Regions from separate parts of the Streptomyces sp. NBC_00328 genome, predicted to be linked through region 1. Evidence: predicted binding sites of a transcription regulator. Region 1 holds the regulator's gene; the other holds the start of a gene.
What was found. Region 1 encodes HspR, which represses chaperone genes until heat shock. Its sites were predicted from a motif close to TTGAGNNNNNNNNNCTCAA; they were not measured.
Positions count from the first base shown of each region.

Region 2: a site for HspR is predicted at 2,138-2,156, ahead of lon (endopeptidase La). Genes of this name have one in related genera too.

Region 1 is NZ_CP108013.1:5,334,677-5,338,085, reverse strand. It holds gene OG485_RS23405 (sugar ABC transporter substrate-binding protein) at 1-869, opposite strand, end outside; gene OG485_RS23400 (heat shock protein transcriptional repressor HspR) at 1,582-2,034, opposite strand; gene dnaJ (molecular chaperone DnaJ) at 2,042-3,229, opposite strand; gene grpE (nucleotide exchange factor GrpE) at 3,263-3,409, opposite strand, start outside.
Region 2 is NZ_CP108013.1:6,502,403-6,505,811, reverse strand. It holds gene lon (endopeptidase La) at 1-2,115, opposite strand, end outside; gene OG485_RS28655 (hypothetical protein) at 2,307-2,585, shown strand; gene OG485_RS28650 (spermidine synthase) at 2,929-3,409, shown strand, end outside.

The DNA.
Region 1 (3,409 bases):
GCGACGGCCATCTCGGCGGCGGCGTTGGCCTCCTGCGGGTACGACTTGTACACGCTCATGTACTGGTCGCCCTTGATGATCCGCTGCACGGCGACGAGCTCGGAGTCCTGGCCGGTGACCGGCGGCACCTTGCTGACACCCGCGGACTTGAAGACGTCGATGACCGCGCCCGCGATGCCGTCGTTGGCGGCGTAGACACCGGCGATGTTGCTCAGACCCACGGCCTGGATGGACTTCTCCATGTTGGCCTTGGCGTTGACCGGGTTCCAGTCCTTGGTGTCGTACTCGCTGGCGACGATCACCTTGTCCTTGAGCTCGGACTCGGCGCCCTTCTTGAACTGCGCGGCGTTCGGGTCGGTCACCGAGCCGTTCATCATGATGATCTTCTTCGACGCGGTGTTGGAGCCCAGCGCGGCCACCAGGGCCTTGCCCTGGGTCTCGCCGACCAGCTCGTTGTCGAAGGAGATGTACGCGTCGATCGGACCCTGTGCCAGGCGGTCGTAGGCGATGACCGGGATCCCGGCCTCCTTGGCCTTGCGCACGCCCTTGGCGATCGTCACCGAGTCCACGGCGTCCACGAGGATGACGTCGACCTTGTCGTCGATCATCTGCTGCATCTGGCGGAGCTGCTTGGCGGCGTCCTGCTCCGCGTTCAGGTAGAGGACGTCACCCTTCTTCTCGGTGAGCTTCTGAACCTGCTCCCGGATGATCGGGTAGTCGAACTTCTCGTAACGGGTGTTCTCCTTCTCCGGAAGGAGCAGACCGACCGTGATGTCGTCGCCCTTCGTGGCGCTGGCCGAGCTGCCACTCCCACCGAAGTCGACCACGCCGCATCCGGCGAGGGTGAGGGCCGTGGCGGATGACGCCACGGCTATGACGGTACGGCGGAGGCCGGTGTTACGAGTCTTCACATCAGGTGCCTTCCGGGCGAGGTTGCAGCATTGCGACCCAGGTGGCTGAAAGCCAACGCGGCGATCACCTCAGCGTCAAGGAGTAACCACTTAACGAGATGGCAACGGCGTTTCGTGTTCCACAAGTGAACGCGACGGGAAAAGACTACGCCCATCCATCGACCGATCCCCTCAGCTTCACCTTCTGGCATTCACAAGGACATCCGACGTCCGTTCACAGGAGTCGCGATCGCGGACGGTTTTTAACCGCCGTTGACGATCGGTCAGGCCCGAAGGAACACATGGACAAGGGCACTCCCACGCGAGGCGCCCCCACCTCGGCTCCCGCGCCCACCCCCGCGAGCGGGCCACTCGGCGCGGCCGGCTCGGGCGCCCTCATAGTGACCAAGCGCACACCGTCGCGTCATTGGCGGCATTTCACCGCGAACACCTCTTATCGTCGCCCGCTCGCGCCCGTCGAAAGGGACTGTCTGAACCCCCGCCTTCGGGCTTATGCGGACGACATACGCAAAACAGACCTCGGGGAAATGTTTCAGCCACTCGGTCAAAAACGGTCAACCTCACCGCTCCGGCCGGAAAGCGCGGGGTGCGCGGGGCGTGCGAAAGGGCCCGGAGGTCGATGACCTCCGGGCCCTTCGGGTTCGTCCGGTACCGCCCGGGCGACCGGGTTCTAGTCGGCCGCCCGCTTGGGACGCCACACCACCAGCGCGCTCGTCTGCTGGACCTCCTGGTACGGGACCAGGTCACGCCGGTAGGAGGCGTGCACGGCGGCCTCGCGCTGCTGCATGGCGGCCGCGGCGCCGTCGAGGGCCGACTCCAGCTCCGCGACACGGGACTGGAGCGCGGCCACCTGGTTCTCCAGCTCGATGATGCGCTTGATGCCGGCGAGGTTGATGCCCTCGTCCTGCGACAACTGCTGGACGGTGCGCAGCAGCTCGATGTCGCGGGCCGAGTAACGGCGGCCCCGGCCGGCCGTGCGGTCGGGAGAGACCAGACCGAGCCGGTCGTACTGACGCAGGGTCTGCGGGTGCAGTCCGGAGAGCTGGGCCGCCACCGAGATGACGTAGACCGGGGTCTCCTCGGTCAGTTCATAGGGGTTGCGTCGACGACCGGTCGTGTCCATGGCTCCGTCATGCTCCCTTCGCGGCCTGGAACAGCTCCGCCCGCGGATCCTCACCCACGGTCGCCTCGCGATACGCCTCGAGCGCGTCACGAGCCTTGTCGGACAGGTCCTGGGGGACCGCCACCTCGACGGTGACCAGGAGGTCGCCCCGTGTGCCGTCCTTGCGGACCGCGCCCCTGCCCCGGGCACGCATGGTCCGTCCGTTGGGCGTGCCCGGCGGCAGCTTCAGGGTCACCGGGGGGCCGCCCAGCGTCGGGACCTTCACCTCGCCGCCCAGTGCCGCCTCCGCGAAGGTGACGGGCACGGTGACGGTGAGGTTGTCTTCCTTGCGGCCGAAGACCGGATGGGCGTCCACGTGGACGGTGACGTACAGGTCACCGGCCGGGCCGCCCCGCTCGCCCGGCGCGCCCTTGCCCCGCAGCCGGATCCGCTGGTTGTCGCTGACCCCCGCGGGGATGCGGACCTGCATCGTGCGGGACGACTTGGCCCGCCCGCTGCCGGCGCACTCCATGCAGGGGTGCTCCGCGATCAGGCCGCGGCCCTTGCAGTCCGGGCAGGGGTCCGTGAGCGAGAACCCGCCGCCCGAGCCCCGCGCCACCTGGCCGGTGCCGACACAGGTCGGGCACACGCGCGGTGTGCCGTTCTTGTCGCCGGTTCCCGAACAGGCCTTGCAGGGTGCCTGCGAAGTCATGCGCAGCGGAACGGTCGCGCCGTCCACCGCCTCCGTGAAGGAGAGTGTGACCTCGGTGTCGATGTCCTGGCCGCGCCTGGGCTGGGTACGCGTGCCCGTGGCGGGGCCGCCGCGGTTGAACAGGCCCCCGAAGACGTCACCTATGCCGCCGCCGAAACCGCCGGCTCCTCCCGCTCCCTGGCCCTGGGCACCGCCTCCGAAGAGGTCGCCCAGGTCGAAGTTGAAGTTGCCGCCGCCCGCGCCGGGACCCGGCCGGAAGCCACCGCTGCCGAAGAGGGCGCGTGCCTCGTCGTACTCCTTGCGCTTCTTGGGATCGCCGAGCACGTCGTTCGCCTCGGAGATCTCCTTGAAGCGCTCCTCGGCCTTGGCGTTGCCCTTGTTGGCGTCCGGGTGGAACTCGCGGGCGAGCTTCCGGTACGCCTTCTTGATCTCGGCCTCGGTGGCGTCCTTGGGGACGCCGAGGACCTTGTAGAAGTCCTTCTCGATGAAGTCCTTGGTGCTCATCCCCGACGTCCCTCCTTCCTCGTCCGTTCAAGCTCAGCCCTCGTCCGGGCCACCGCTCTCCTTGTCCTCGGCCGACTCGGCCTGATCCTCGGCCTTGACCGGCTGCGCCCCGGGCTGCGGCTCGGCGACGGCCACCCGCGCGGGGCGGATGGTGCGTTCGCCGAAGCGATACCCCGGCTG
Region 2 (3,409 bases), 1.2 Mb from region 1:
GGCGGTCGTCATCGTGACGCCCGCGCTCGGGCCGTCCTTGGGGACCGCGCCCGCCGGGAAGTGGATGTGCGCGCCCCGGTCCTTCAGGTCGCCGACGGGGAGTTCGAGCTCCGCGCCGTGCGAGCGCAGGAAGGAGAGCGCGATCTGCGCCGACTCCTTCATCACGTCCCCGAGCTGGCCGGTGAGGGTCAGACCGGCCGCGCCCGTCTCCGGGTCGGCCAGCGACGCCTCCACATAGAGGACGTCACCGCCCGCGCCGGTGACCGCGAGACCCGTGGCGACGCCGGGCACCGCCGTACGGCGCTCGGCCGGGTCCTGCCCCGACTCGGGCACGTGGTGCGGACGCCCGATGAGCTCGCGCAGGTCGGTGTCCTTCACCGTGAACGGCAGCTCCCGGCGGCCCAGTTCGTGCTGGGCCGCGACCTTGCGCAGCAGCCGCGCGATGCCCCGCTCCAGGTTCCGCACGCCCGCTTCCCGGGTGTACTCCCCCGCGAGCTTGCGCAGCGCGCTCTCGTCGAGGACGACCTCGTCCTTCTCCAGGCCCGCCCGCTCCAGCTGGCGCGGCAGCAGGTGGTCCCGGGCGATGACGACCTTCTCGTCCTCGGTGTAGCCGTCGAGGCGGACCAGCTCCATACGGTCGAGCAGGGCCTCCGGGATGGCTTCCAGGACGTTGGCCGTGGCGAGGAACACGACGTCGGAGAGGTCGAGTTCGACCTCCAGGTAGTGGTCGCGGAAGGTGTGGTTCTGCGCCGGGTCGAGGACTTCGAGCAGCGCCGCCGCCGGGTCGCCCCGGTAGTCGGAGCCGACCTTGTCGATCTCGTCGAGCAGGACCACCGGGTTCATCGACCCGGCCTCCTTGATGGCGCGGACGATCCGGCCGGGCAGCGCGCCGACGTACGTACGGCGGTGTCCGCGGATCTCGGCCTCGTCCCGGACGCCACCGAGGGCGACGCGGACGAACTTGCGGCCCATGGCGTGCGCGACGGACTCGCCGAGCGAGGTCTTGCCGACGCCGGGCGGGCCGACGAGCGCGAGCACGGCACCGCCGCGCCGGCCGCCGACGACTCCGAGACCGCGCTCGGCACGCCGCTTGCGCACGGCGAGGTACTCGGTGATGCGCTCCTTCACGTCCTCCAGACCGGCGTGCTCGGCGTCGAGCACGGACTGGGCGCCCCTGATGTCGTACGCGTCCTCGGTCCGTTCGTTCCACGGCAGCTCCAGGACGGTGTCGAGCCAGGTCCGGATCCAGCTGCCCTCGGGCGACTGGTCACTGGACCGCTCCAGCTTCTCGACCTCCTTGAGTGCGGCCTCGCGGACGCTCTCGGGAAGGTCGGCGGCCTCGACCCGGGCGCGGTAGTCGTCGGACTCGTCCTCTCCGTCCTCTCCCTTGAGGTCGCGCAGCTCCTTGCGTACGGCTTCCAGCTGGCGCCGCAGCAGGAACTCGCGCTGCTGCTTGTCGACGCCCTCCTGGACGTCCTTGGCGATGGACTCGGCGACGTCCTGCTCGGCGAGGTGCTCGCGGAGCTGTTCGGTGGCGAGCTTCAGGCGGGCCACCGGGTCGGCGGTCTCCAGCAGCTCGACCTTCTGCTCCACGGAAAGGAACGGTGAGTAACCGGAATTGTCGGCAAGGGCGGAAACGTCGTCGATCTGCTGCACCCGGTCCACGACCTGCCAGGCGGCGCGCTTGCGCAGCCAGCTCGTGGCCAGGGCCTTGTATTCCTTCACCAGGTCGGTGACCCGGCCGGGCAGCGGGTCGGGCACGGTCTCCTCGACCCGGGTGCCCTCGACCCACAGTGCCGCGCCGGGACCCGTGGTCCCCGCGCCCACCCGCACGCGCCCACGCCCTCGGATCAGCGCGCCCGGGTCACCGTCGGCCAGCCGGCCGACCTGCTCGACCGTGCCGAGCACACCGGTGCTCGCGTAGGTCCCGTCGATACGCGGCACCAGGAGTACCTGAGGCTTTCCCGGCGTTGAACGGGCGGCGGCCTGAGCGGCCTCCACCGCGGCCCGCACATCGGGGTCGTTCAGATCCAGCGGAACCACCATTCCGGGCAGCACTACCTCGTCGTCGAGCGGCAGCACGGGCAGAGTGAGTGATGCGGACGTCGAAGCCATGATCTCCCCTTCGGCAGTCAAGTTGAGCTATGTCGACTCAATGCACGGGGCCTCCGCAATGTTCCCCGGAGGCCGTTCGCTCTGAGCGATCGCTTTGAACCCGGTGCGGGCGTCCCGGCCTCATGGGCTTCGGGACCTCGCGGGCCGTCCCCGGGATGCGAGGTGGCCACCGGCCTCGGATGGTTGGAGTCATGAACCATCACCTCGCCCAGAACAAGCTCGAAATCGACACCCGGCTCGTCACGGCCGGTGCCGTGCTCACCGCGGCCGGTGCCCTGGTGGCGTGCACCGGCATGGTCATCGCGGCCGCCGCCGTGTTCGCCGCGGGCCGGCGCATGCTCCGAGCCATGGATGTGCCTCCGTCGCAGGTGGCGGCCATGAAGTGGCGGCAGGCCAAGGAGGCATCCCTGGCGGGCGTGCAGGCCTGGCAGTCCTCGTCCGACGCCCAGAACGGGGCACCCCGCCGTTGAGCAGGCGCCCGGCCGTCCCTCTTATGGCTCAACGGGTCGCTTCTTGTCCGCGAGGGGGCGGACGAAGAGGCCCGTGAGCCGCTCGGGCGGTGGCCGGCGGACGGCTGCTCGAACAGTGACCGGCGGACGGCCGTTCGGGTAGCGGCCGGCGGGCGCGAAGGCCCGGCCGGTGAGAGTGGAAGCCCGGGTCGGGGGTCGCCGAGGGCCGGTCCGAGCCGCGTCCGAGGCCTCCGGCTCGTCGCCGCGTCAACCTCGCGGTGCCCGCCGTCACCCCGTCACGCCATCCCCCTGTTCCCGGCGAATTCCCGCGACCCGTACAGGTGAAAATGCCAGGATGGCGGCCATGACCGCCTCGTACGGGACTCCCGAAGTCATCGACCGCCGTCAGAGCCCGTACGGCGAGGTCGTGCTGCGGCGCCACGGAGCACTGCTCCAGATCATCGCCAACGGGTGCTTCCTGATGGACACCTCCGACGGGCGTTCCGAGCGGCTGCTCATGGACGCGGCGTACGACGCGCTGGACGGGCGCCCGGAGCCGAGCGTGCTGATCGGCGGGCTCGGCGTCGGATTCTCGCTGGCGCACGCCGCGGCCGACCGCCGCTGGGGGCGCATCACCGTTGTCGAGCGCGAACGGGCCGTCATCGACTGGCACCGGGGCGGCCCGCTCGCCGCGCTGTCCGCCGAGGCGCTCGCCGATCCGCGCACCGACATCGTCGAGAGGGACCTCGTCGACTACGTCAATGAGATCTCCGACACGTTCGACGCCCTGTGCCTCGACATCGACAACGGACCCGGCTGGACGGTCACCGAAGGCAACGCGGGAC